Regions from separate parts of the Nocardia sp. NPDC059229 genome, predicted to be linked through region 3. Evidence: riboswitches for the same ligand, from Rfam matches in the RefSeq annotation. Region 3 holds a riboswitch; each other region holds the start of a gene.

Region 1 (9,447 bases), on a different contig from region 3:
ACCGTGACGAAGACCAGGGCGGCGAACACGACGATGCCCTGCACCACCGGAATGTCCTGGTTCAGCACCGATTCCTGGGTGAGGCGGCCCAGTCCCGGCCGGGAGAACACGGTCTCGGTGACGACCGAGCCCGCCAGCACCTGGCCGACCCACAGGCCCGCCACCGTGAACGCGGGGGTCGCGGCGGGCCGCAGCACGTGACGCAGCTGCACCCACCAGCGCGACGCGCCCTTGGCGAAGGCGACCGCCACGAACGGCTGCCGCCAGGTGGCGACCAGGCTGCTGTAGAGCACCTGGGCGATCACCGCGCCCACCGGAATGGCCAGGGTGACGGCGGGCAGAATGGTGCCGCTGAATCCGGTCCCGCCGATCGCCGGCACCAGCCGCAGCCGGAACGAGAACAGCTGCAGCAGAAGCAATCCCACCCAGAACCCGGGCATGGACGCCCCGATCGGCGGTAGTGCGGTGAGCAGACCACGTAGCCATGGCCGCCCGGTGTAGGCGGCGGCCAGGGCGAGCCCGATGCCGCCCAGCAGCGCCAGCAGCAGGCCGAGCCCGGCCAGCGCCAGCGTCGGGGGCAGCGCCTCGGCCAGTGCGCCGGTGACGGTCTGGCCGCTGAAGATCGAATGACCGAGATCGCCGCGCACCGCGTGGGTGAGAGCGGTCCAGTACTGCGTCCAGAGCGGCTGGTCCAGGCCGTATCTGGCCCGCATTTCGGCGACGGCCGCCGCGTCCACCGGGGTGCCGGTGGCGGCGTTGGCGGCCATGTCCACCGGATCTCCCGGCAGCAGATAGAGCACCACGAACGACAGCGTGAATGCCGCCCACAGCACGCCCACCGCCTGAAGTACCCGTCCGATCACGTAGCGGCCCATGGGATTACCGCCGCAGCCAGGTGTCGTGGAACTGCAACCGGGCCGACGCCTCGAACTTCACCCCGGCCACGCCCTTGCCCACGCCGATGGCCTGGGACAGTTCGATGGTCGGAATCCACAGGCCCTGATCCAGCACCGCGGACTGGGCGTCGCCGATGATGCGGACCCGCGCGGCCGGGTCGGTGGCCGACAGCTGCTGGGCGAGCAGGGAGTCCAGCGGCTCGGCCGGGCCGCGGGCGTTCAGGTTGCGCTGGTCCACCGCGAAGGTGGTGCGCAGGATGTCGCCGTCGGCACGGGTGGAGTTGTAGTAGTCGAAGTCGAAGTCCTTGTTGTTCTGGCGCACATTCGATTCCGCCACCGACAGCGGCTCCAGGCGGAGATCGAATCCGACCGCCTTCAACTGCTGCTGGGTCAGTTCGAGGATGGCCTGATTACCCGCGAAGACCGGGGCGAAGATGACGCCTGCGGCCAGCCGCTGCCCGTCCTTGACCCGGATCCCGTCCGCGCCGGGAACCCATCCGGCCTGGTCGAGGAGCTTCTTCGCCGCGTCCGGGTCGTACTTCACGCGGGATGAAAGATCCACATAGCCCGGCGTTTTCGAGGCGAGCACGCTGGTGGCCGTCTTGAACTGCGGGCCCAGCACGGTGTCCACCAGTTCCTTGCGGTTGATGGCGGGCAACAGCGCGGCCCGCACCGCCGGGTCCCGCAGCGGTCCGCGGGTGACATTCACCTGGAGCCCGAACGGCACGCCCGGATTGGGAGTGAACTGCACCCGGCCGCCACCCGCCTCGATCTGCGAAACATCCTGCGGCAGTGCGTCACTGATGGCGTCGAGCTGACCGGAGGCGAGACTGCCGGTGCGGACCCCGGACTCCGGGACCACGGTGAACACGATCTTGTCCAGGTACGCCTCACCCTGGCTTGCGAAGACCGCAGAGCCCCAGGCGTATCCGGCGCGCTTGGCCAGCGTGGCCGAGGCGTTCTGCTTCCATTCCGCGTAGGTGAACGGGCCGCTGCCGATATTCGCGCCCAGGCAGCGGTCGTCGGCGGGCTTGGCGACCGTGGCATCGGACTGGATCCCCAGCTGCGGCGTCGACGTCGCCTGCAGGAACTGGGCATTCGGCGCTGCGAAGTCCACCCGCACCGTGCGCGGATCCACCACCGTGCTGCCGGTGTATCCGGCCAGGTAGCTCGCGGCCAGCGGCGCCTTGGCCCCGCCGAGGGCGACGATCGAATCGAAGTTCTTGCGCACCGAGTCCGCGGTGAGCGGGGTGCCGTCGCTGAAGGTGATCCCGTCTCTCAGATGGAAGGTGAACGACCTGGCGTCCGCCGAGACGGTCCAGGTGTCCGCCAGCCACGGCTTCAGCGCGCCGGATTCCGGGTCCTGATCGACCAGCGAGTCGACGATCTGCCGAGTCACGTAGATGGTCTGATTCGTCGCCGACTGCGCGGGATCCGAGCAGGTCGGGGCCAGCGACAGACCGTAGCGCAGGGTGCCGCCCGGCTCCGGCGGGCCCGACGGCTCGCCATTGCCACCGGCGTCACCGCCGCCACCGCACGCGGTCAGCGCGAGGGTGGCGGCGAGCGCGCCCGCGAGCGCGAGGGGACGGGTCGCGCGGGCGGCGAGGGGGTGATTCATGCGGGGTCTCCGGACAGGTAGCGATCGCCGCCCAGCGGGCGGCTCGGAATGCGTTGGCGCAGTTCGGATGCGACCTCGGCCTGGAACAGCTCGAGGCTCTCGCGATGCTGGGCCTCGGTGCGGCCGTCGGCGTCGGCGCTCAGATGGATCACCTCGTGGCCGAACCGCTCGTGATAGCGGCTCACTTTGTCCAGCACCTGTTCCGGGCTGCCGATGAGCGCCGAGGAGCGTTCGACGAAGTCCTCCACCGTCTCGAAGACGATGGGTACGCCGAACTTCCGGGCCACGGCCTGACGGGCCTCGAAGACCGGCCGATACAGGTCAACGGCCTGCTGCGAGGTCCGGGTCACCAGAAAGCCCGCCGTACCCGCACCCACCAGCGCCTCGGCCGGATCGTGCCCGTAGGCCGCCCAGCGTTCCCGGTAGTGGTCCACCAGTTCGGCGTACGGCTCGATCGGATAAGTGACATTCGCCGAGAACAGCGGATCCCCGTGGAGCGCCGCGTAATCCGCGGATTCCCGGCTGGTCGCGCTGCCGTGCCAGATGCGCAGCCGCGGCTGCAGCGGCCGGGGCAGCGCCTTGGCCTCGGTGAGCGCCGGCCGGAAGCGGCCGGACCAGGTGACGCTGTCGCTGTCCCAGAGCTTGCGGAACAGCTCGTAGCCCTCGCGGTTGCGATCCCACTGATCATCGGTGGTGACGTGGAACAGCTTGGCCTGCGCCGCGCCATTGCCCTTGCCGATGATCAGTTCCAGGCGGCCGTCGGAGAGGTTGTCCAGGGTGGAGTAGTCCTCGAACGCGCGCACCGGATCCAGCAGGCTCAGCGTGGTGACACCGGTGAACAAGGCCAGGCGCGAGGTGACCGCGGCGATATGGCTCAGCACCACCGGCGGGGCGGCGGAGATGAACGGATCCTCGTGCCGCTCCCCCACCGCGAAGCCGTCGTACCCGAGATCCTCGGCCAGCCGGGCGCTGTCGACCACGCGGCGCAACCGCTGGCGGGGCGTCTCGGCAGTGCCGGTCACCGGGTCCGGGGTGTGCGTGATCAGGGTCAGGAGCAGGAATTTCATGCCGGGACCGCCTCGGTGTCGCCGGAGCACCGGCCGGCGGCGACGTACTTCTCGAACGGGTGCACGTGCCCGACCTCCTTCACGATGTCGCGCGGCAGCGCGGTGTAGCCCGCGGCCGTGTACAGCGCCACGGCCTCCGGCTGACGCGGACCGGTGGTCAGGTAGATGCGCCGGTAACCGCGCCGGGTGATCTCGGCCTCCAACTGCTCGAGCACGAACCGGCCCAGCCCCCGGCGGCGGTGTGCGCTCGACGTCCAGATCCGTTTCAGCTCCGCGGTTTCCGCGTCGAAGCGCTGGAAGGCGCCGCCCGCCACCGGTTCGCCGTCCTCCACCACGATCAGCAGATCGCCGTGCGGCGGCGCGAAATGGCCGGCCGAATAGCCGGTCAGATCCGCGTGTACCTCACCCGGGGTGCGGCCGTAACGGCTGCTGTATTCGATGGCCAGCTCCGCCAGCAGCGGCGCGGCCAGCGGATCGTGCTGTGCGACGTGGAATACGGTGCGCGACACGCTCATCCCTTCTTCTTGGGTAGTCCGGGCGGGTTGATCCGCGACTGCTGCACGGCCTCGTTACCGAGGCCCCAGCGGTCGAGGACCTGTTCGTAGGTCCCGTGGTCGATGGCGTACTGGATGGCCTGCTGCACGGGGCCGATGAGCCCGTTGTCCTTGCGGGTGAGTGCCGCGATCTCGGCCTGCAGTGCGTCTCCCGCGCCGGACCAGGTGGTGAGCACCTTGTTGCCGGTCGTCGCGGAGTGATACTGCGCCGCCGGGTTGGGGCCCACATAGCCGTCGATCCGGCCGGAGGACAGCGCCAGGTAGTAGTCCGAGGATTGCTGGTAGTAGGCGAGTTCCAGTTCGGGCAGCCCCTCGGCCACGTTCCGGTCGTTCCAGGCGACCAGCAGCTGCTCCTGATTGGTGCCGGAGCCGACGCCGATCTTCTTGCCCGCCAGCGACTTCCGATCCTGATAGGTCCAGGTCGAATCCTTCGGCACCTCCAGGGCGATATTGTCCTTGCGGTAGGTGGCGAAGTCGTACTTCTCCTTGCGCTCCTCGGTGACCGTGACATTGCTGACGAACAGGTCGACCTCGCCCGAGTCGATCTTCACGAAGTTCTGTGACCAGTCCCCGTTCCGGCGCTCCAGCTTCAGGCCGAGAATGTCGGCGATCAGCGCGGCGACATCCACCTCGGAACCGATGACGGTGCGATCATCGGTGGCGTAGAAGCCGAGCGGCGGCGTCGCGCCGACAGTGCCGGTGACCACCAGCGTGCCGCGGTCGCGAATGGCCTGCGGGACCTGCGCGGCAATCGAATCCACCTTGCCGGCGTGAATGCGCCCCTTCTGCTCCGGTGACAGGTCATAGGTAAGGCCGTTCACGCTGCGCGTGTCACTGGTGCCGCCGTCACCCTTGCCACAGCCGCCCACCAGCAGACTCAGCAGCGTGACGGCGATCAGGACTCTGGTCCGTCTGCGACGGCTCGCCAGGGACATGGGTTTTCCTTACCTAGTGGGAACACGTCAGAGGACGTGCGCGAGAAAGGCTTTGGTGCGCGGGTGCGACGGGTTGTCCAGCACCTGCGCGGGCGGACCCTGCTCGACGATGCGGCCGGCGTCCATCAGCACCACGGTGTCGGCGACCTCGCGAGCGAAACCGACCTCGTGGGTGACGATCACCAGGGTCGAACCACCGCGCGCCAGATCTTTGATGACATCGAGGACTTCATTGACCAGCTCGGGATCCAGCGCGGAGGTGGGCTCGTCGAACAGCACCACCTCCGGCCGCAGGGCCAGCGCCCGCGCGATGGCCACGCGCTGCTGCTGCCCACCCGACAACCGGCTCGGATACTCGTCCGCCTTGTCCGCCAGGCCGACCCGCGCCAGCAGTTCGAGCGCCTCGGCGTTCACCTCGGCCTTGGAGCGGCGCTGCGCGGCCACCGGCGCGAGCGCCACATTCTCCCGAACCGTCAGGTGCGGAAAGAGATTGAAGTTCTGGAACACGAATCCGATGCGCGCCCGCTGCCGCAGAATCTCGCGTTCGTGCAGCTCGTGCAGCTTGCCGCCCTTGCGCCGGTAGCCGACCAGCTCGCCGCCGACCCGCACGGTGCCACCGTCCACCTGCTCGAGGTGGTTGATCGTGCGCAGCAGCGTCGACTTGCCCGAACCCGACGGGCCCAGGATCACCGTCACCTCGCCGGGGCGCACCGCCAAGTCGATGCCCGAGAGCACTTCATTGCGGCCGAAGGACTTTCGGATGCCGCGCAATTCGATCGCGAACTCGGTCATCGCCGATCACCGGCCTTCGAACGACGGCCCTTCGAGAAGTGCCGCTCGATAGAGAACTGAATGACGCTCAGCACGGTGGTCAGCAGGATGTACCAGACCGTGGCCACCATGAGCAGCGGCACCACCCGGCCATTGCGGCCGTAGATGACCTGCACCTGATAGAACAGCTCGGCAATCGCCATGGTCGACACGATCGAGGTGCCCTTGAAAAGGCTGATCACCTCGTTGGCGGCATTCGGCAGAATTCCGCGCATCGCCTGGGGCGCCACGATCGTGAAGAACTGCCGCCGCCACGGCAGGCCCAGCGACCGGGCCGCCTCCCACTGGCCCTCGTCGACCGAGATGATCCCGGCCCGGATGATCTCCGCCGAATACGCGGCCTGATGCAGCGCCAAACCGATGACGGCCGCGGTGAATCCGCTGATCACGCCATTGGTCTGGAATCGCGCGAACTCCGGCCCGAACGGAATGCCCAGCGACAGCGTCTTGTACAGGTAGGCCAGATTGAACCAGAACAGCAACTGCACGATCAGCGGGATCGACCGGAAGGCCCAGACATAGGTCCACGAGATCGCCTGCAGCACCGGGTTCTTCGACAGCCGGCCCACCGCCAGCCAGACACCGAGGAAGAATCCCAGCAGCGTGCCCCAGAAGGTCAGCTCCAGCGTCACCTTCAGCGCCGACAACACCGACTTCGCGGTGACATACTGCGCGAAGGTTTCCCAGTCCCAGCCCGGATTGGTGATCAGCCCATGTGCGAACTGCGCGACCAGCACCAGCGCGATCGCCGCGGTGACCCAGCGCCACGGGTGCCGGGCGCGGACGACCGGTAGATCCCCGTCGTGGTGTTCGGCTTCGGGCTCCGTCTGCGTGGGCGCCGCCAGCGTACTCATGGATTCGTCCTCCATCGGTCCCGGCGGAAGCACCCGCACCACGTGCGCGGGGGTTGCTGCGATGTCTGCGAGCCGGGTCTCTCGATCGCTCTGGATGGTGTAGACGACACTACGAATTCCGACGGCGTATGTCGCCGGTCCCGATCAACGTGAATTCAATTGCATGACAGTCGTTTTCCGGAATTCCGGTGGAAACGGGGAAATCAGCCCGCGGCCTCGTCGCGCTCGGGGGCCGGGTCGTAGAGGGCGCGGAAACCGCTGCGGTGGAAGACCAGCGGCTCGGAATCGGGGTGCGTGCCGAGCCGGTGCACCCGCAGCAATACCACCGCGTGATCACCGGCCGGAACCTGTTCGTGCACCGAGGTTTCCAGCCATGCCGTGGCCCCGGCGACGAACGCCGCGTTCCCGTTCCCGGGGTGCAGGTCGACATTGCGGAAGCGGTCTCCCCGCCGCGAGCTCAGCCCGCGCGCCGCCGGCTCCTGCTCGCTGCTGAGCAGGCTCAGACCCAAACGGCTCGCCTGCTCCAGCCGCGGCCAGGTCTCCGACGAATACTGAATGCAGATCGACACCAGCGGCGGGTCCAGGGAGACCGGCACGAAGGTGCTCGCCACCAGGCCGTACGGTGTCCCGCCGATCCGTGCGCACACGGCCACCACCCCGCTGGGAAAGTGCGAAAATGTCCGCCGCAGATCGGTCCCGTCGACCGGAGTGAGCGCGGCAGCCGCGCTGTGAATCGAGGTCAGCTCGCCCATTGCCCCACTTCAGCACCGCCGTACGCGCCACGACAGGATTGCGTTCACCTCGATTGCAAGTCGGCGGCGGCGGTCCCGTTGCGGGACAATGCGAAACCCCCGCCCGGCCGGCGCCGGACGGGGGTCGGGGATGCTTGCGATGGTTACTTCGGCGCCTCGATGTGCGGCTGGTTGATGGTGACGAAGTAGTTGTAGGCGGCGGCGATGGCGATCGGTGCGGTCACGAACAGCTGACCGGCGATGGTGCCCAGGAAGCCGACGGTGGCCGCGCCCAGAACGCAGCCGCCGAGCGGGCCGAGGCCGAACAGGGTGGCCAGGGCGCCGGTGGCGACCAGACCCACACCGATACCGGCGATGCAGCCGACGGCCGCGCCGCCGAGACCGCCGACCAGCGTGCCGATGGTGGCGCCGGTGGAGATGGTGTCCTTCAGGCGGTTGAAGGCGGCCTGCTCACGGTCGTAGTCCGACTTCCACGGAGCCTGGTCCTCGTAGGGCAGGTTGATCGGCTTGTAGACCGCGTGATTCGTGTCGTACTGCGGGGTCAGGGTCGCGGTGTGATCCGCGATCTCCGCGGCGATCGGGAACTCGAAGTCGTCGACCCGGAAGTTCAGCGGCAGGCCGGCCAGCACGGTGCCATTGGCGGCCTTGATCTTGAAAGTGCCGTCCTCGACCACCATCGAGCCACCATCGGTGTGGATGATGGTGTTGGTGTCGGAAGTCGTTGCCGCGTAATCGATCACGCCATTGTCGGCAGCCGGGGCCGCATTGACGGTGCCGGCGGTGACGCCCATGGCGGCGATCACCAGCGCCGCGGTCGCGGCGAAATTCTTGAAGCGCATTTCCCTTTGTTTCCTCATCAGACAGCCCGCAGGTGTGGACCGAATGATCGAAACGGGCCGACCCGAACGAGATATGGATCCGGGGTGCTGACGCGATGAACAGTTGAAATGGGAAACCCGCCCGGCCATACGGCCGAGCGGGCTGTCCCGATGAGGTATCAGCTGATGCCTATAGAGCCCCTCGCTCCTATAGAACCGCGCTCTTACTTGGCCGGAGCCGGAGCGGTGATGTGCGGCTGGTTGATGGTGGTGAAGTACTGGATCGCGGCGGCGATGGCGACCGGCGCGGTGATGAACAGCTGACCGGCGATGGTGCCCAGGAAGCCGATGGTCGAAGCGCCGACGAGGCAGCCGATGAGCGGGCCCGCGCCGAACAGAGCGGCCAGCGGAGCCGATGCCAGGCCGGCGACGCCGAAGCCCAGGACACAGCCGACGGCCGCGGCACCCAGACCACCGACCAGGGTGGCGACGGTCGCACCCATCGCGATGGTGTCCTTCATGCGGTTCCAGGCGGCCTGCTCACGGTCGTAGTCCGACTTCCAGGGAGCCTGGTCCTCGTACGGCAGGGCGACGTCCTTGACGTTGGCCGGCGTGTAGACCGCGTGGTCCATGTCGTACTGCGGGGTCAGGGTCGCGGTGTGGTCCGAGATCTCCGCGGCGATCGGGAAGGTGAAGTCGTCCACCTGGACCTTCAGCGGCATACCGGCGACGATGTTGCCGTTGGCGGCCTTGATCAGGAAGTTGCCGTTCTCGACGACCATCGAGCCACCATCGGTGCGGATGATGGTGTTGGTCTCGGAGTTGGTGGCGGTGTAGTTGATCGCGGCGTTGTCAGCGGCGGGGGCCGCGTTCACGGTGCCGGCGGTGACGCCCAGGGCGGCGACCACGAGCGCGGACACCGCGGCGAAATTCTTGAGACGCATGTGTATTCGGGATTCCTTTGAGATGAGCGGATGCGCCCCAGGGCAACAAGGTCAGGTGTAGCCCTGGGACGCTGTGATGGAAACCGGCCTTTTCAAACACAACGTGGCACGTCGGTTCCTTGCCGGTGAACCTTTGCCCATCGGTTGCCGAAATTGCCTACTTAGGGGCGGTAAACGG
Region 2 (9,447 bases), on a different contig from region 3:
CGCCCGTACCCGGGCCACGCCGCACTCCAGACGGCCGCCGCGGCGGAGCTGCACGCCCTGTCCGCGATCGACCTGGAACGGGTCTTCGATTCCTGTGCGCACCAGTGGGTTTCGCAGCGCACCGTCGAGGAGCTGGCCCCGATCGTGCGCGACCGCCTCACCGAGCTGCTGGGCCCGGAGGAGGGCTATCCCGACTATTGATCCCCGGCACATCCACCGCAATCGCTCTACCCTGGTTGCCATGCGCAGGTCCCTGCCACCGGTCGCGTCGAAGGTCTCCGACACCTTGATCGCGCGCGGCCATCACGGGGTGATCATCACCCAGCCCAGTCCCACCCACACCGCGCAGGAAGCCGCCGACGCGCTCGGCGTGACCGTCGGGGCGATCACCAAATCGCTGGTCTTCCTGCTCGACGACGATCCGGTGCTGCTGCTGGTTTCCGGTGCGCACCAGGTGCATCTGAGCCGCACCGGGGAGCGCCTCGAGGGCACGCTCTCCCGGGCGCCCGCGGCCATGGTCCGCGAGGTGACCGGGCAGCCCATCGGGGGTGTCGCCCCGCTCGGGCACCCCACCAATCTGCCGACCTTCGTCGACACGGCGTTGTCGCAGTATCAGGAGTTGTGGGCCGCGGGCGGGCATCCGAACACGCTGTTCCGCACCACCTTCGGGGAATTGGTCCGGATCACCGCGGGCCTGGCCATCGATGTGGACTGAGCGCCACCTACAGGCGTGGACCGGGCAATTCCTTACAGGGTGGAATAACCGGGCGTTCGACCACGTAGTTTCGTGACGTGAGCGATTCCCCGACGCCCGGCACCGAGCTACACGTGCCCGACGATCTGAGCGGCATTACCGCGCAGCAGTACCGCGCCGCCATGCGGCACTATCCGGCCGGGGTCACCATCGTCACGCTCGAGTCCGACCAGGGTCCGGTGGGCTTCACCGCCACCTCGTTCGCCTCGCTCTCGGCACAGCCGCCGCTCATCTCGTTCAATATCGCCGAGACCTCCTCCAGCATCGAGGCCATGCTGCGGGCCGAATCGCTGGTGGTGCATTTCCTCGGCGAGCATCAGAAGCATCTGGCCCAGCGGTTCAGCCGGACCGCCGAGGAGCGTTTTACCGACCGGTCCCTGTGGACGACGCTCGGCAGCGGCGAACCTGTGCTGCACGGCACTCCCATCTGGGTCCGCGCCACGGTCCATCAGCTCCTCCCGATCGGCGACCACACCCTGGTCATCGGCCTGGTCACCCAGGTGAACGACAACACCGAGAACTCCCCGGCGGTCGGCCCGCTGGTGTATTACAACGGCGCGTACCACCGCGCCGAGATCGCCGACTGACTCAGGCGCCGACTCAGGCCGCGGCCGAGGCCGCCGTGCCGATGCCCAGCGCCGCCAGGATCGCCGCGCTCGCCTGCTCCAGCCGCACCCGGACGCGCGGCCGTCGCAGCAACTCCACCGCCCGCGCGGCCGCCACTGCCAGCAGGATCATTTCGATTGCCGCGACACTGGATTCGATGGCCCCGAGCGTGAGCGTGTTGAGGAATGTCACCCGGGTCAGGAACTGCGGCAGTACCGCGAGGTAGAACAATCCCACCTTCGGATTGAAGACACACGACAGCAATCCAGCAGCGAACGCCGAGCGCAGCGACGCCGGCGCACCCTGGGCCGGCGCGACATCCGCCCCGCCGGCCGCCGCGCCGGGCCCGCGCCGATGCGCCAGCAGCGCCCGAACGCCCAGGTACACCAGGTAGATTCCGCCGATCACCTTGAGCGTGCGATACGCGGTCGCCGACTGCTCCAGCAGCGCCGCGACCCCGGCCGCGACCACGGTGGCCCACACGATCCCGCCGAACGCCGAGCCCACCGCCGCCGCGATTCCGGGTCGCGATCCGGCCATCGAGAATCGCAGTACCAGAAAGGTATCCGGCCCCGGCGTGAGCGCGAGCAGCACACACAACCCCACGAAACTCAGTAGCAGCGGAAAACTCATGCCCTCCATGGCAACCCATCACCGTGGCCCGGCGCAAGGGTGAGATCGCTGACCCTGCCCCCGACGAACAGGGTCGACGACGCCCCGCGGAAATGACGAAGGCCGCCGCCCCTGTCGATCAACGGGGGTCGGCGACCTTCGGGGTTGCGAGTTTCAGTTCCGCGCGCTGAATTCCGCACCCAGCTCACGGAACAGATCAGTGTTCATCGTGAACGCCAGTCGCGCCTCGTCGAGTACGCGATCGACCTCGGGGCCGTCGAGGGGAAGCTGGTCGAGGGCCTCGCGGTAGTCGCGCTTGAACGCGGCCGGGTTGGCGATGTCCTCGAAGACGTAGAACCGCACGCCGTCGCCCTTCTTGGGCAGGTTCCACAGCTTCTCGGCGGTACCGCGAATGACCTGGCCGCCGGAGAGATCGCCCAGGTAGCGGGTGTAGTGGTGGACGACATAGCCGGCCGGCCAGTCGCCCGCACACTCCTCGATGCGGGCGGCGTAGGCGGTGGTGGCGGGCAGCGCGGTCAGTTCATCGCGCCAGTTCGCGCCGCCGAGGTGGGCCAGGTCGCCCTCCAGCGCGGCCAGCCGCGCCAGTTCCGGTTTGACGAACGGACCCGCGACCGGGTCGGAAGCCAGTGCGGCGGAGTGCTTTTCGAGGGCGGCGTAGACGAACCAGAGCTGGGCGGTGTACCGGTAGAAGGCCTCCACCCCGAGCTGCCCGCCGAGCATGTCGCGCATGAACGTGGAGTGTTCCGCCTCGTTGTGCTGCTGCTCGGTCGCGGTGCGGATGAGCGTCGAGAACGGGGTGCTGGTCTCCAGCATGGTCGGGCTCCTCGTGGTCAACTCGGGGGCACACCACTTTGGCTACCCTAACTTCGACTCGACCATACGCCCCAGCAACGTTCGCGCGATTCGAACTTTGCGGCCCACCCGATCCAACTTTCGGACGATTTTTCCGAAACGGATGTGCCGTACGCCACACCCCCTCAGGTCCGCTGCAGCTGCTGAGGCGCGGGCCTCGACACCCGCGCCGGCCGAGTCCGGCTATCGCGCCGAGTCGACGACCCTGTTCCTCTGGGAGGGCGTGACCCAGTACCCGACCGAGCGGGCCGTGCGCGCCACCTTCGCGGCGCTCGCCACCGCGCCCGCGGGCTGCATCCCGGCGGGGTGTCCGGACTGCCGCCGAATACGGCTGGCGCGTGCTCGAACAGGTCGGCTGCGCGGAATACAGCGCTTTATCTCACCCGCCGGCCGGAGCGGCGAACGGGTTCCGGACCTCGAACGATGCGTCTGGGCCGGGCAGGTCCGACCCCGCCGGGCCGCGCCGGTCAGGGTTGACAAGCCCGCGAGCCGTCTGCCAGTCTCTGCAATCAGGTCATGAGTACCAGCGTGAAGCCCCGGCTTGCTGGTCGGCAACCCTCCTCCGCGGTGGGGTGCTCCGGGTGACGACCGGGCCGACGCCCGACCGGGCGCGGCAAGCGCGGACTCTCGATCGATTCCTGTTTTCCCGATCGCGTGTCCATGAACCCGACGGGATTTCGTGATGACTGCTATCGCCGACCAGACCTGTGCCGCCCTCGCCACCGTCTCCGGCTGTGACCTGCGGGTCCCGCTGGTCCAGGGCGGGACGGCCGGCTACGCCAACTTCGACTACGCCGCCAGCGCACCCGCATTGCGGCAGGTCACCGACCGGGTCGCGGACCTACTGCCCTACTACGCCAGCGTGCACCGCGGCGCGGGTTACGCCTCCCGGGTCTCCACCGACTGCTACGAGTCGGCCCGCGGTTCGGTCGCCCGCTTCCTGAACGCGGCCGAGGACCAGGTGGTGGTGTTCACCCGCAACACCACCGACTCACTGAACCTGCTCGCCGCCTGCGTGCCCGGTGACACCGTGGTGCTGGACGTCGAGCACCACGCCAACCTGCTGCCCTGGACCCGGCGCGGCCGCCGGGTGGTTCCGGTCGGGGACACCATCGAGGAGACCATCCAGCGCTTGGTCGCCGAGCTGTGCTCGAAACCCGCTGCGCTGCTGGCGGTTACGGGCGCCTCCAATGTGACCGGCGAACTGCTGCCGCTGGAGCGGCTGGCCTGGATCGCCCACCAGTGCGGCACCCGCATCCTGGTGGACGCCGCCCAGCTGGCCCCGCACCGCCGAATCGACCTGCGCACCACCGGCATCGACTACCTGGCCTTCTCCGGCCACAAGACCTACGCCCCGTTCGGCGCGGGCGTGCTGGTCGGCCGCCGGGACTGGCTGGACGCGGCCGAGCCCTACCTGGCCGGCGGCGGCGCGGTGCGCGCGGTGAGCACCGAGGGCGTCGAATGGGCTCCCGCCCCGCAGCGCCACGAGGCCGGTTCCCCGAACGTGCTGGGCGTCGCCGCCCTGGCCGCGGCCTGCGACGCCCTCGCCGAGCTGGACGAGACCACCGTGATCGAGCACGAGCAGTACCTCACCCACCGCCTGCGCTACGGCCTGAAAACCGTTCCGGGCGTGAACTTCCTGCGGATCTGGCGCGACAGCACCGACGCGGTCGGCATTGTCGCCTTCACCGTCGACGGCTTCGAGCCCGGCCAGGTGGCCGCCTACCTCTCCGCCGAGCACGGCATCGGGGTGCGCGACGGCCGCTTCTGCGCTCACCCGCTGCTGTCCCGCCTCGGTGTCGATGCCGCCCTGCGCGCCAGCATCGGCCTGGGCACCACCGCCGCCGACGTCGACCGCCTTGTCGAGGCCATCGCGACCCTGGTGGCGCGCGGCCCGGCGTGGAATTACGCCCGCACCGAAGGACATTGGAACCCGGTCCCCGAGACCCGTCCCTTCGGCAGTTCGGCCGAGGGTGGGGCTGCCTGCGGTTTCTGAACCGGCCGGGAACCGGTCAGGGCACCATGTAGCGGGCCGCGAGCACCTCGACGAGTGGATCGTCGTCGGCCACCGCGTCGAGCACCTCGAGGTCGTCCTGGACGGAGAGCTGCCGGGTGTCCTCCTGATCGGGGTCCGGCGGCCCATCCTCTTCGAGCTGCCGGATCAGCTTCTGCCGCACGCGCTCCTTCAGCGAATCGCTCATAAGCAGAGCATGCCCCGCCTAAACCGGCGCGATCCAACTACCCCACGGTGTGTTCCGCACAACCGTGAAGACCAGGAGAAATGCCAGGGCCACCCACACCGCGTACCTGGGCAGCACCTGCGGTAGTCGCGGCGGCACCGGATTGCCCCGCCACCCGCGCACCACCCAGGCGCCCCACCAGGCGATGAAGCCCAGTGTCAGCGGGAGCAGCAGCACATTGCTGTGGATGGCGTCGAGGATCCGGCCATCGGTGAGGTTGTGCAGCCCGCGCAACCCGCCGCAACCGGGGCACCAATATCCGGTCAGTTCGTAGAACGGGCACACCCCGTAGGCCCCCTGCACATGCGGATCCCGGAAGTGCAGCAGCGCCAGCCCGCCGGCCACCGCCCCACCGGTCAGCAGCGGTAGCCCGACGCCGAGCCACCGCGGCCGGGCGGGCGTTTCCATGACTACTGCTGCCGTGGTGTCCACGACCATCAACGGTAGCCGCACCACCACCGCCCTGCCAGGTCGCACCGAACTTCGCACCGGGGAGAAGTCGAGCGTGCTTGGGTATGCTTCCCCAGCAATCGTTTTCGAGTTCGGGGGAATTCCACTCATGTCACAGCCACAAGGTGGCGGCCGGGCACGCGGCGCGATCGCCGTGGTCGGCGCCATCGTCGTGATCATTGCCATCAGGGTCGGTGTCAACGTCGTCGACCGGGCGTTCGGCCTCATCGGCCTGCTGGCCGTCATTCTCGTCAGCGGCGGCGTCTGGTTCGCGCTCAAGAAGAAGCGGGAGAACGAGCAGACCGCCGCGCCCATGTACACACCGGCGGGGTACACACCGGCGCCGAGCCCCTACGACCAGGCGAACACCCCGGTCAACGGCTACCCCGCACCGATCGGCTCCTTCCCGCCGCCGACCGGCGCGCCGGATCAGGGCTACCTGCCGCCGCCCAGTGGTCCGGCCGCGCCGGGCGGAGCCCAGGGGTTCGCGCCGCAGGGCTACCCGGCTCCGCAACCCCAGCAGGGTTACCCCGCGCCGAACCAGCCCGGCTATGCCGCGCAGCCATCGAATCCGTATGCGCCGCAGGGCTACCCGCCGCCGTCCGGCGGCTACCAGCAGCCGCCGAACTACCCCCAGCCGCACCAGCGCTAGTCCACCGCGCTCGGTTTCCGAACGGCCCGTACCGGATTCGATCCGGGGCGGGCCGTTCGCGTTCCGGCGTCAGCGAATCGGCGCGCGCTCCACCACCGGCGCGGTCAGCACCCCCGCGAGCATGTCCACGATCTCCCCCCACGCCGTCACGTCCCCCGCGGCCACCCGCCCGGCCTCCACGGCCCGCTCGTGGTCGGCCAGCAAGGCGAACAGCACGGTCGGCAAGGCGCGTAACCGCCGCAGCCGCAACCGTTTCGGCAGGTCGGTGAGTTCCCGCTCCAGCTGCTGCATGATCACCCGCACCGAGGTGCGCCGCGCGGATTCCAGATTGGCCGCGTCGGTGACGGCCCGATGGGTGTGGATCTGTTCGAGGAACCGCGCGTAGTGATTGATCCCGTGCCGGTCGCTCAGCTCGAGCATGGGAATGACCAGCGCCTCCAGTAGGTCGTGCACGCCGGTCGCACCCGTTCCGGCCTGTTCGGCCAGCAGTTCCAGCCGCCGCACCTCGAGGGTGGCGAGCCGGTGTTCGACCACGGCCTCGATGAGTCCGTCGCGGGAGCCGAAGTGGTACTGGATCGCCGAGTTGTTCCGCTGTCCCGCGGCTGCCGCGATATCGCGCAGCGGTACCGCCTGCCCCCGCTCGGCGATCAGCTGCTCCGCCGCGAGAATGATGCGCTCGCGCGCTTCTGTCACTGCCATTCGGACACCGTCACTGCCACCTGTCGATCCTTGCCACAGTCTGCACTGTAGCGTTCACCAGCGGATAAAGAACTTCTCCTTGACGATTAAGAATAAATGCTTAAAGCTGCTTGTGACTGTCGTCACTCCCAGAAGGACTGAATTCGCGATGATCCTGGACACCTTCCGACTGGACGGCCGCGTCGCCGTCGTGACCGGCGCGGGCCGCGGCATCGGCGCCGCCACCGCGCTCGCCCTCGCCGAAGCCGGTGCGGATGTGGCGATCTCGGCCCGCACCGCCGCTCAGCTCGACGAGGTGGCGGGCAAGATCCATGCGCTCGGCCGCCGCGCCATCACGGTCCCCGCGGACCTGTCGGATCTTTCCGCCGTCACCGCGCTGGCCGAAACCGCCGCCGCCGAACTCGGCCGCATCGACATCGTGGTCAACAATGTCGGCGGCACCATGCCCAACACCTTCCTCACCACCACCCCCGAATTCCTCGAGGAGGCATTCCGTTTCAATGTCTCCACCGCGCACGCCCTCACCCAGGCCGCGGTGCCGCACATGCTGAAGAACGACGGCGGCTCGGTCGTCAATATCTCCTCGATGATGGGCCGCTCCCCGGGCCGCGGCTTCCTCGCCTACGGCACCGCCAAGGCCGCCCTCGCGCACTGGACCCGGCTGGCCGCCGCCGATCTGTCCCCCCGCATCCGGGTGAACGCCATCGCGGTCGGCTCGGTGCTCACCTCGGCGCTGGAAGTCGTTGCGCAGCAACCGGAGATCAAGCAGCAGATGGAGGACGCCACCCCGCTGCACCGGCTCGGCGAGCCCTGGGAGATCGCCGCCGCGATCGTCTACCTGAGCTCCCGCGCGGGCGGCTACATCACCGGCAAGGTGCTCGAGGTGGACGGCGGCATCGCCGCACCCAACCTGGACCTTCCCATCCCCGACCTGTAATCCGCCGCGCCGCAGGAGTTTTCCCATGAAGTACCGCGTAGTCCAGTGGAGCACCGGCAATGTCGGCCGCCGCACCCTGCGCTCCATCATCGCGCGCCCCGAGCTCGACCTGGTCGGCGTCTGGGTCTCCAGCGCCGCCAAGGCCGGCAAGGACGCGGGCGAGCTGGCCGGTCTCGACCGCGAGATCGGCGTCACCGCAACCCAGGACGCCGAGGCGCTCCTGGCGCTGAAGCCCGACTGCATCGTCCACACCGCCATGGCCGACGACCGCCTGATGGAGGCGGTGGAGGATCTGAAGACCTTCCTCCGCGCCGGCATCAATGTCGTCTCCAGCAGCCCCGTCTTCCTGCAATTCCCCTACGGCACCCTCCCCGACGAGGCCATCGCCCCGATCGTGGAGGCGGCCAACGAGGGCGGCGCCTCCCTGTGGGTGAACGGCATCGACCCCGGCTGGGCCAATGACTGGCTGCCGCTGCTGCTGTCCAGCGGCTCCGAGCGCATCGACAAGATCATCTGCTCGGAGGTGATGGACTACTCCACCTACGACAACCCCAAGGTCCTGTTCGACATCATGGGCTTCGGCAGCGCCCTCGACGACTTGCCGCTGCTGCTCCAGCCCGGCGTCCTCACCCTCGCCTGGGGCAGTGTCATCCGCCAGCTGGCCGCCGCCCTCGACATCGAACTCGACTCCGTCACACAGCATTTCGAGCGCCTGCCCGCGAGCGAAGAGCTGAAGGTGGGCAGTCGCACCATCGCCGCCGGCACCGCCGCCGCTCTCCGCTTCCAGGTGCACGGCATCAGCAAGGGCCGCGAGGTCCTCACCCTGGAACACACCACCCGCCTGCACCCCGACCTCGCCCCCGACTGGCCGCAACCGGCCGGAAAGGGTTGCTACCGAGTCGAAGTCAAGGGCGAACCCGACTACCTCCTCGACCTCCAGCTCTACAGCAACGGCGACCATGCCGAAGCCGGCGTCGTCGGCACCGCGGCCCGCCTGGTCAGCGCCGTCCCCGCCGTGGTCCAATCCCGCCCCGGCCTGCTGACCGCCATGGATCTCCCCCTGACCACCGGCCGCGGCCTGGTCTCCTGATCCCCCGACGACAAAGGTGAGGGCCGACAACGGCCCTCACCTTTTTCGTCGGCATCGTCCGGCAGGTCGCCGCTGTCATGACGATTGATCACCGCCCTCGCGTTCCCGAAAGAGCTTGTACACCGCGATGGCGTCATCGCGCGGCTGGTAGCGCATGGGCAGACGCCGCTGGTCCCAGGGCTTGGCGATCTCACCATAGAAAGTGCTGGGTTCGAAGTACTTCTCGTTTCCGCCGGCCATATATGGCGCGCAATCCTCGCGGGTGGCCAGAAAAACGACCTGATCGGGCGCGCAGAGATACAGCGCCGCCAGACACATCGGGCACGGATGGGCGATGGCGTACACCGTGCATCCGGTCAGGTACTCCGTGCCCAGCTTCCGGCACGCCTCGCGGATGGCGCGAATCTCCGCGTGGTCGGTCGGGTCGTGAGTCGCCGGGACGCAATTCCTGCCTTCGGCGAGGATTTCACCGTCCTTGACGACGACGGTCCCGAACGGCAGTCCGCCCTCGGCGACGCTGGTACGCGCGATCTC
Region 3 (9,447 bases):
GTCTTCCGGCATGCGGACGACCTCGTGCTGGATCGGCTCGGAGCCGTCCTCGGGCGTGAAGGTCAGGGTGACGGTGCCCGCCTGGTGCACCTTGAAATCGGTGGCGCGGTACTGGTCACCGAAGGCGTGGCGGCCGATGATGATCGGCTTGGTCCAGCCCGGAACCAGACGCGGCACATTGGAGATGATGATCGGCGCGCGGAAGATGGTGCCGCCGAGGATGTTGCGGATGGTGCCGTTCGGCGACCGCCACATCTTCTTCAGACCGAACTCCGTGACGCGGGCCTCATCGGGGGTGATCGTCGCGCACTTCACACCCACGCCGTGCTTCTTGATGGCGTTGGCGGCGTCGATGGTCACCTGATCATCGGTCTTGTCGCGATACTCGATGCCGAGGTCGTAATACTCGAGGTTCACATCGAGATACGGGTTGATCAGTTTGTCCTTGATGAACTGCCAGATGATCCGGGTCATCTCGTCGCCATCGAGTTCGACGACGGTCCCTTCAACCTTGATCTTGGACATGGATCTTCGTGTCCTCCTAGGAAGGTGGTGCTCCCATTGCACGGCCGGTGAGCACCGCTTGTAGCGGACCCCAGCTGTTCAACAGACAACGTATACGCATGGCGCTCGGCACGGGACCTGTGGTGCCAAGTCCACGTACGCTGTGGCGTCAAGCAAGACAAGCGTACTGCTGCTATCGATCTCACCGCTCGGGTGGCCCCCGCTGTGCGGGATTCAGTGCGGTTACCGATTAGTAGCTTTTCGCGTGACTTTACGCACTTTCCAGGATGCGAAAACCCGCGGCCCGCGGCAACCCCAAACCCGCGGACCGCGGGATATATGTTGCCGCGACCCGCGGGTGAATAGTCGGTGGGTCAGACGCCCACGTGCACGTGCTCGGAACCCTCGAGCAGATTCTCCGGCTTGTCCCGCACCATGAACGCGATGATCGGAATGGTCACCAGGAAGAATCCCGCGCCGATCAGGAACGCGATGTCATAGGAATGAATCGCGGCCCGGGCCATCACGTGGTCGACGCCCGGATTGTTCTTCGCGAACCGCTCGGCCACCTGCACCGCGATCGTCGACAGCAGCGCGGTGCCGATCGCGCCGCCCACCTGCTGCGCGGCATTGAGCAGCGCGCTGGCGACGCCGGAGTCACGCTCCTCGACCTGATGCAGCGCCGTGGTCTGCATGGCCACGAACAGCCCGCCCATGCCGAGCGCGATAAGAATCACTGCCGGCAGCACGCCCCCGGCGTAGCTGTCCCCGAAGCTCAGCCGCGACAGATACAGCAGCCCGGCCATGCCCAGCACCGAACCGGTGATCATGAGCGGCCGCGGCCCGATCCGCGGCAGCAGCCCGCTCGCGACGCCCGCGGAGACGACGATGCCGATCGGGAAGGGCAGGAACGCCACCCCCGCCTTCAGCGCCGACCAGCCCAGCGTGATCTGGAAGTAGTAGCTCATGTTGATGAACATGGCGAACATGGCGATCGGCAGCAGCAGCGCCACGAGGAACGAGCCGCCCCGGTTGATCTCCCCCGGAATACGCAGCGGCAGTAGGGGATTCGAGGACCGCCGCTCGATGGCGACGAAGGCGGCCAGCAGCGCGACGCCCGCGACCAGCAGGGCCAGGGTGGTGCTCGCGGTCCAGCCGTCGGAGGCCGCGCGGCTGAAGCCGTAGACCACCGAGACCAGGCCGAGCGTGGCTGTCACCGCGCCGGGCAGGTCGTAGCCGCCGGAGCGCGGCGCGGGCACGTCCCGGACCACGAAGGCGAGCGCGCCCAGGAAGGCGATCAGCGCGATCGGGGTGTTGACCAGCAGGCACCAGCGCCAGTTGGCGTATTCGGTGAGCGCGCCGCCCACGATCAGGCCGATGGCCGCGCCACCCGCGGACACACCTGCGAAGACGCCGAACGCGCGAGCGCGCTCCTTGGCCTCGGTGAAGGTGACCGACACCAGCGACAGCGCGGCCGGCGCGAGCAGGGCGGCGAACGCGCCCTGCAGCCCGCGCCCGGCGAAGAGTTCCGCGCCGTTCTGCGCGAGCCCGGCCAGCGCCGACGCCCCGGCGAAGCCGACCAGGCCGATCAGGAACATGCGGCGGCGGCCCAGGTAGTCGGCGAGGCGGCCGCCGAGCAGCAGCAGGCCGCCGAAGATCAGCGTGTAGGCGGTGAGCACCCACTGCCGGTCGCCGTCGCTGATGCCCAGGTCACGCTGGGCGAACGGCATGGAGATGGTGACGATGGTGGCGTCCAGCACCACCATCAGCTGGGCCATGGCGAGTACGCCCAGGGCCCACCAGCGCGCAGCTCCGCGCCGGTCCGAGCTTTGTGATCGATCTTCGAGTGTTGTGGTCGCGGCGGTCATGTCGTCTCCTCACGGACGGTCCGGGACACCCTCGACCATCTTGACCCCTGCAGCCAATTGGCGTCAAGAGAAATTTGTCGCACTGCGACAGTTGGCATAATGGGACATGAGAAGCGTTCGAACCCTTACCATGGAGGTATGTCGGAGTTGTCAACTCACCTCGGTGTGATCGCACGTCACCGGCCGGGCCTGCGTGAGCGGAAGAAGGAACAGACCCGGGCGCGGATCATCGATGTCGCCCTGCGGCTGTGCGACGACCAGGGCTTCGACGCCACCACCGTGGAACAGATCGCCGACGCGGCCGACGTCTCGCCGCGCACCGTGAACCGGTACTTCGACAGCAAGGAAGACATCGTCATCGCGCCCATCGCCGACTGGGCGCGGGCACACGCGGACGCGCTGCGCGAGCAGCCGAGCACCGGCAACGAGCTGAAAGCGCTGCTGGACAGCTTCCTGTCCATCGTGGACCGCGTCGTCGACCACGACGAACCGCTGCCCTTCCGCTGGTTCCAGCAGATGCAGCGCATCATCCGGTCCACCGCCGCGGTGCGGGCGTGCAGCATGGCCGCCACCGAGAACAAGACCGAGCAGACCGCGCAGGTGCTGGCCGAACGCCTTGGCACCACCGTCGCGGATCTGCGAGTTCGATTGCTGCTCGGCACCTTCCACGCCATCATGCGGGCCGGCACCGAATCGGACTCCGATTCCGGCTTCGCCGACGAGCGTCTGATCGAGTCACCGCGCAGCATGGCGGAGGCCGTGGTCGGCGCGTATCACGAATTCGTGCGCACCTGCGCGGGGCCCGCTGTGGCCAGCCCCACTTCCGAAACAGCGGCGTCCGCCCGCTAGAATCGCGCAACAGGTCAAGAGCATCAGCGTTAAGGCCCCGGCTTGCTGATCGGCAACCCTCCAGCTGCGGTGGGGTGCTCCGGGTGCAGACCGGGCGTTCGAAGGCCGAACGCAAGCGCAACTAGGAGGTCTACCGAAATGTGTTGTTGTCGAAGCCCATTCGCCTCTCGATAACGTCAAACTTCCGCCATTCGGCGACCTTGTTTTTGGAGCAGAACACATGAGTGACTCGACCGCGCCCGCGGCCGTCTCGGCTGACGGCACCCTGGATCCGGCCGGCTGGTCCTTCGAGACCAAGCAGATTCACGCCGGACAGGCTCCCGATCCGGCCACCGGAGCCCGCGCCCTGCCCATCTACCAGACCACCTCCTACGCCTTCCGCGACACCGATCACGCCGCCGCGCTGTTCGGGCTCGCCGAGCCGGGCAATATCTACACCCGCATCATGAACCCCACCCAGGACGCGGTGGAGCAGCGCATCGCCGCGCTCGAGGGCGGTGTGGCCGCGCTGCTGCTGGCCTCCGGTCAGGCCGCGGAGACCTACGCGATCCTGAATCTGGCTCAGGCCGGCGACCACATCGTGGCCAGCCCGCACCTGTACGGCGGCACCTACAACCTGCTGCACTACTCGCTGCCCAAGCTGGGCATCGAGGTCAGCTTCGTCGAGGATCCGGACGATCTCGAGCAGTGGCGCGCGGCCGTGCGGCCCAACACCAAGGCGTTCTACGGGGAGACGGTCGCCAATCCGAGCAGCTCGGTGCTCGACATCCCGGGCATCGCCGAGGTCGCGCACGCGGCGGGCGTGCCGCTGATCGTGGACAACACCGTCGCCACGCCGTACCTGATCCAGCCGCTGCGGCTGGGCGCGGACATCGTCGTGCACTCGGCCACCAAATACCTGGGCGGCCACGGCTCCGCGGTCGCGGGTGTGATCGTGGACGGCGGCAACTTCGACTGGACCGTGCGGGACGCGGCGGGCGAGTCCCGCTTCCCCGGTTTCACCACCCCGGACCCCAGCTACCACGGCGCCGTGTTCGCCGATCTCGGCGCGCCGGCCTACGCGCTCAAGGCGCGGGTGCAGCTGCTGCGCGATCTGGGCGCGGCGGTGTCGCCGTTCAACGCCTTCCTCATCGCGCAGGGCATCGAGACGCTGAGTCTGCGCATCGAGCGGCACGTGGCCAACGCCCAGGCGGTGGCCGAGTTCCTGGCCGAGCAGCCCGGCGTCGAGAAGGTCTACTACGCAGGGCTGCCCAGCTCCCCGTGGTTCGAGCGGGGCAAACAGCTGGCACCCAAGGGCGTCGGCGCCATCGTCTCCTTCGAGCTGGCCGGCGGCGTGGACGCCGGCAAGAAGTTTGTCGAGGCGCTGGTGCTGCACAGCCATGTCGCTAACATCGGGGACGTGCGCTCGCTCGTCATCCACCCGGCCTCCACCACGCATTCCCAGCTGACGCCCGCCGAGCAACTCGCTTCCGGTGTCACACCTGGTCTGGTCCGGTTGGCCGTGGGTATCGAGGGGATCGGCGACATCCTGGCGGATCTGCGCGCCGGACTGACGGCGGCGGCAAGTTGACCGTGAACATCGAATCGAGCACGTCCCGGCACGCGGCGGAGCTGCTGCTGCCGCCGCCCGACGGGACGCTCGGCAGCATTGCCATCGGGGATATCGAGCTCGAGACCGGAGCCGTCATTCCCGATGTCACGCTGGCTGTGCAGCGGTGGGGCGAACTATCGGCGAACGCGGACAACGTGGTGCTCGTGGAGCACGCGCTGACCGGTGATTCGCACGTGGTGGGCCCCGCCGACGTGCACCACGGCCAGGCCGGCTGGTGGGACGGCATCGTGGGTCCCGGCGCGCCGGTGGACACCCGCGAGTGGTGCGTCATCGCCACCAATGTGCTCGGCGGCTGCAAGGGCAGCACCGGGCCGTCCTCGCTGGCCGCGGACGGAAAGCCCTGGGGCGCAAGGTTTCCCGAGATCTCCATCCGCGATCAGGTGACCGCCGAGATCACGCTGTTCGACCTGCTCGGCATCGACCGCCTGGCCGCCGTGGTCGGCGGCTCCATGGGCGGCATGCGGGTGCTGGAATGGATGGTCGCCCGGCCCGAGCGGGTCGGCGCGGCCCTGGTGCTGGCGGTCGGCCCGCGCGGCACCGCCGACCAGATCGGCACCCAGACCACCCAGATCGCCGCCATCACGGCCGATCCGGACTGGCAGGGCGGCAACTACCACGGCACCGGGCGCGCCCCGATGACCGGCATGGGCATCGCCCGGCGCATCGCGCACCTGACCTACCGCACCGAGTTCGAGCTCGACCACCGGTTCGAGAACCATGCCCAGGGCGATGAGGACCCGTGGGCGGGTGGGCGTTACGCGGTGCAGAGCTATCTGGAGTACCAGGCCGACAAGCTGATCTCGCGGTTCGACCCGGCCACCTACGTGCTGCTCACCGAGGCCATGAACCGTCACGACGTGGGCCGTGGCCGCGGCGGTATCGCGGCGGCGCTGGGGTCCACGCCGGTGCCGTGCGTGGTCGGCGGGGTGGACTCGGATCGGCTGTTCCCGCTGCGCACCCTGCAGGAGCTGTCCGATCTGCTGCCCGGTTCCAAGGGGCTGGAGATCATCCGGTCCCGGGACGGCCACGACGGATTTCTGACCGAGACCGAGGCGGTCGGCAAACTCATGCTCGAGACGATGGATCTGGCCCGCGCCCAGCGCGAGTCGGACCGCTGAAACAACGCTGCCCGTCCGCTGCATCTCCGCTGCCTCACCGGAGGCGCGTTACCTCGCGTATCGTGTCCGTTTCGCGCGAATTGCCGTGACGCGCTTCCGGTTTCGCACACATGACACCTCCGTAACCGGCGGCCCGGAATACGTGTGCGCGAGGCTCGGCACACGTAATGTATTCAGGCATGACCGCCGCATTCGATGACATGGATCTACGCGATCTCGTCGATCTGCTCTCCGAGGACGAGCAGCGTGAACTTCGCCCGGCCATACTCCGTGTCCTGCACAGACTCCCGGACCAGGAAGTGTTGCGCCGTGAGCTCGGCCGCCGCATAACCTCGGTCTAGCAATCCCCCAGCGCCGCGGGTTCGCGGCCACCCCCGATCGAACATTCAGTGCCGCGACTCCGGTCGCGGCCCCGACCTCGGCGCGGTCTAGGTGACGCCGAGGCTGCTGATGGTCGCGGCCAGCGCAATGATCGCGCCGCCCAGCACCGTCAGCCAGGCGACGTCGAAACCCTTGCTGCGCACCGCGAGCAGACCGGCCCGGTCGGTCGGCAGAATCAGCCGCAGTGCCGCCGCCAGTAGCGTCCCGCCGCCGAAGAAGAAGGTGCCGCGCCGCCAGCGGTCCCAGGCCAGGAAGACCACGGCCACCACCAGCACCGCCGCTACCAGCAGTATGGGCAGATTGTTCCGGACGAACTCCCCCGCACGACTGCTACGGCTCTCGGGTGCGGCATGGGCTGGAGTCACCGGACGAGCTTATCCGGCCCTCTGCGATGCTGGAGCCCGTGTTCCATCTCGTGTTCTTCGAACCTCGCATCCCCCCGAATACCGGCAATGCCATTCGGCTGGCGGCCGGTACCGGCTGCGAACTGCACCTGATCGAACCGCTCGGCTTCGACCTATCCGAGCCGAAGCTACGCCGGGCCGGGTTGGACTACCACGACCTGGCCGTCGTCACCGTGCACAAGAGTCTCGCCGCCGCGTGGGATGCCATTCGGCCCGAGCGGGTCTTCGCCTTCACCGCGACGGCCACCACCCACAGCACCGATGTCGCCTATCGCTCGGGCGATGTGCTGCTCTTCGGGCCCGAGCCGACCGGGTTGCCCGAGGAGGTGCTCGCCGATCCCCGCGTCACCGAGCAGCTGCGCATCCCAATGCTGCCGGGCCGGCGCTCGATGAATCTGTCCAATGCCGCGGCCGTCGCCGTGTACGAGGCCTGGCGGCAGCTGGGTTTTCCGGGCGCGGTCTGAGTCTCCGGGATCAGTCGTCGATTTCGAAGCGCTTGAAGCGGGAGGTCGCGCCGCCGGTCAGGCGGACCGCGGATTTGGGGACGCCGTAGTGGGCGGCCAGCAGCTCGATGGCGGCCTTGTTGGCCTTGCCCTCCACCGCCGGGGCGCGGACGTACAGCTGCAGCGCGCCATCGTCGAGGATCTCGACCAGGGGCCCCTTCTTGCTGCCGGGTTTGATGGTCGCCCGGACCACTGTCGACACGCCGCACTCCCTTCCCGCGCCCGACCCCATTGTCGCGGACGGGGTCCGGGTTGACGGGTGGGGCCTGCGATACAGCGCACATGCTCGAGGACAGCGATCGAGGCGGGGACGTCGTAGTGTCGCAGGCGATGCCGCGGCGGCAGGAAGGTCGCCCGGGAAGGAAAGTTCAGATGGTCAAGCGTTTGCTGTTGCTGCTGTCGGCGGTGGCGGGGGTGATCCTGCTGGCGACGGGTACGGCCGCGGCCGGGCCGGTCACCGTTCACGACGATTCCAAGGTGCTCGATGTCACCAAGGTGACGAATGCCGCGCTGCAGCTGACGGATCCGGTGCAGATCTTCACCACCGAGAAGTACTCCGACGATCGGGCCAAGTTCGACACGGAGACCCAGACCCACGTCAAGAATCCGACCGACGTAGTGCTGGCCATCAATACCAAGACCAAGTGGCTGACCATCCGCACCGGCGCGAATTCCCACATCCGCGACACCACGCCCGCGGGGACCGCCTTCGGAAACGCGCTCGGCAGCGGCGATTACACGGGTGCGACCATCGCAGCGCTGGGCGCCTTGAAGACGGCCGCCGATCAGACCGCGCCCACCAGCGTCAAGGCCGGCAACCCGGCCCCCGCCCACCAGCCCGCCGCCAAGCCCGAGAGCAAGAGCAGCGGCTGGGGCTGGCTGGGCCTGCTGTGCCCGATCCTGGTCATCGGCGGCATCATCGCGGCGGTCGTCGCGTTCGTCCGCCGTCGCCGCGGCACCCCGCCGCCCCCGCCCGCCCCGTTCGGCGGCGGTGGTTTCGGCGGCGGCTACGCCCCGGGTGGCCCGGGCTACGGCGGCCCGCCCCCGCCGCCCTACGGCGGTGGCCGTCCCGGCATGAGCCCCGGCGCTGCGGCCGGTCTCGGCGCGGTCGGCGGCGCCCTGGGCGGCGGCCTGCTCGGCTACGAACTCGGCCGGATGGAAGGCGAACACGAGCGCGACCGCGGCCCGGAATACGGCCCGCCCCCGGAGTCCGGCGGCTACGGCGGTTACGACCCCGGCCCCCAGGAGTGGGGCGGAGGCGGCGGCGACTACGACTTCGGCGGCGGCAGCGATTTCGGCGGCGGTGACTCCGGTGGCGGTGGCGATTTCGGCGGCGGCGGCGATTCCGGCGGCGGCGACTTCTAGCCGTTCGCCGATCCAGGCGAAAACCCTTGGCGCACCCTGCATCTCACCCGAAGCGCGGGGCGCGCCGTTCGATGTGACAACCGGAATATGGTGCCGGCGGCCGCGTTCAGCGGAAGTCGCGAGAACGGCCCTCGATGCGCAGGTCCATGCGCTGCAGATGGTCGGCGACGATGGTGACCGCGCCCTCGGCGTTCTGCACCCGCCCGCGGATGAGCAGGGCGGGCGCGGTGGTGGCCAGGCGCCGGTAGCGGGCCCAGAGGCCGACCGAGCAGACCACGTTCACCATGCCGGTCTCGTCCTCCAGATTGAGGAAGGTGACACCGCCCGCGGTGGCCGGACGCTGCCGGTGGGTGACCGCGCCGCCGACGAGAACCCGGGTGCCGTCGCGAATGTCGAGCAGCTGCGCGGCGGGGATGACGCCGAGCGCGTCGAGGCGCTCGCGCAGGAATTCGGTCGGATAGCTGCTGGGCGAGAAGCCGGTGGCCCACACGTCGGCGGCGGCCAGCTCCAGCGCGCTCATCCCGGGCAGGGCGGGTGCGGTGGTGGCCGCACCGGTGCCGGGCAGCCGGTCGGGCCGTTCCCCGGCGGCCGCGCCCGCCGCCCACAGCGCCTCGCGGCGGGTGCCGCCGAGACTGGTCAGCGCGCCTGCGGTGGCCAGCGCTTCGGCCTGCGGCACGCTCAGCTCCACGCGCCCGGTGAGGTCGAGAAACGTGGTGTAGGGCCCGATTTCGCGGGCGGCCACGATCTGTTCGGCCAGCTCGGTGCCGATGTGCCGGACCGCGGCCAGCCCCAGCCGGATCTCCAGGCCCTGTGCCTCCAGGGTCGCCTCGGCCAGGCTGTGGT

The links. Region 3 has a riboswitch for S-adenosylmethionine ahead of ACFXHE_RS10545 (bifunctional o-acetylhomoserine/o-acetylserine sulfhydrylase). Riboswitches for the same ligand answer to the same signal wherever they lie in the genome.
Region 1: linked by a shared signal. The riboswitch ahead of ACFXHE_RS28950 (amino acid ABC transporter permease) and the one ahead of ACFXHE_RS10545 (bifunctional o-acetylhomoserine/o-acetylserine sulfhydrylase) in region 3 are both predicted to bind S-adenosylmethionine.
Region 2: linked by a shared signal. The riboswitch ahead of ACFXHE_RS15240 (aminotransferase class V-fold PLP-dependent enzyme) and the one ahead of ACFXHE_RS10545 (bifunctional o-acetylhomoserine/o-acetylserine sulfhydrylase) in region 3 are both predicted to bind S-adenosylmethionine.

What each region holds. Positions count from the first base shown of each region.
Region 1 covers NZ_JBHZAK010000014.1:124,442-133,888, reverse strand. The annotation lists gene ACFXHE_RS28980 (ABC transporter permease) at 1-875, opposite strand, end outside; gene ACFXHE_RS28975 (ABC transporter substrate-binding protein) at 880-2,514, opposite strand; gene ACFXHE_RS28970 (LLM class flavin-dependent oxidoreductase) at 2,511-3,581, opposite strand; gene ACFXHE_RS28965 (GNAT family N-acetyltransferase) at 3,578-4,096, opposite strand; gene ACFXHE_RS28960 (ABC transporter substrate-binding protein) at 4,093-5,070, opposite strand; gene ACFXHE_RS28955 (amino acid ABC transporter ATP-binding protein) at 5,098-5,862, opposite strand; gene ACFXHE_RS28950 (amino acid ABC transporter permease) at 5,859-6,755, opposite strand; SAM riboswitch class I at 6,764-6,856, opposite strand; gene ACFXHE_RS28945 (flavin reductase family protein) at 6,959-7,507, opposite strand; gene ACFXHE_RS28940 (hypothetical protein) at 7,651-8,346, opposite strand; gene ACFXHE_RS28935 (hypothetical protein) at 8,550-9,269, opposite strand; gene ACFXHE_RS28930 (hypothetical protein) at 9,427-9,447, opposite strand, start outside.
Region 2 covers NZ_JBHZAK010000005.1:378,571-388,017, forward strand. The annotation lists gene ACFXHE_RS15215 (2-oxo-4-hydroxy-4-carboxy-5-ureidoimidazoline decarboxylase) at 1-201, shown strand, start outside; gene ACFXHE_RS15220 (YbaK/EbsC family protein) at 242-715, shown strand; gene ACFXHE_RS15225 (flavin reductase family protein) at 793-1,341, shown strand; gene ACFXHE_RS15230 (LysE family translocator) at 1,355-1,993, opposite strand; gene ACFXHE_RS15235 (heme oxygenase (biliverdin-producing)) at 2,147-2,806, opposite strand; SAM riboswitch class IV at 3,358-3,471, shown strand; gene ACFXHE_RS15240 (aminotransferase class V-fold PLP-dependent enzyme) at 3,528-4,841, shown strand; gene ACFXHE_RS15245 (hypothetical protein) at 4,858-5,046, opposite strand; gene ACFXHE_RS15250 (DUF2752 domain-containing protein) at 5,065-5,517, opposite strand; gene ACFXHE_RS15255 (hypothetical protein) at 5,645-6,187, shown strand; gene ACFXHE_RS15260 (TetR family transcriptional regulator) at 6,257-6,886, opposite strand; gene ACFXHE_RS15265 (SDR family oxidoreductase) at 7,035-7,823, shown strand; gene ACFXHE_RS15270 (diacylglycerol kinase) at 7,849-8,913, shown strand; gene ACFXHE_RS15275 (nucleoside deaminase) at 8,989-9,447, opposite strand, start outside.
Region 3 covers NZ_JBHZAK010000003.1:372,445-381,891, reverse strand. The annotation lists gene ACFXHE_RS10560 (NADP-dependent isocitrate dehydrogenase) at 1-525, opposite strand, end outside; gene ACFXHE_RS10555 (MFS transporter) at 879-2,372, opposite strand; gene ACFXHE_RS10550 (TetR/AcrR family transcriptional regulator) at 2,511-3,221, shown strand; SAM riboswitch class IV at 3,234-3,345, shown strand; gene ACFXHE_RS10545 (bifunctional o-acetylhomoserine/o-acetylserine sulfhydrylase) at 3,442-4,791, shown strand; gene ACFXHE_RS10540 (homoserine O-acetyltransferase) at 4,833-5,951, shown strand; gene ACFXHE_RS10535 (hypothetical protein) at 6,131-6,292, shown strand; gene ACFXHE_RS10530 (DUF3017 domain-containing protein) at 6,380-6,697, opposite strand; gene ACFXHE_RS10525 (tRNA (cytidine(34)-2'-O)-methyltransferase) at 6,736-7,200, shown strand; gene ACFXHE_RS10520 (DUF167 domain-containing protein) at 7,211-7,471, opposite strand; gene ACFXHE_RS10515 (hypothetical protein) at 7,612-8,604, shown strand; gene ACFXHE_RS10510 (error-prone DNA polymerase) at 8,711-9,447, opposite strand, start outside.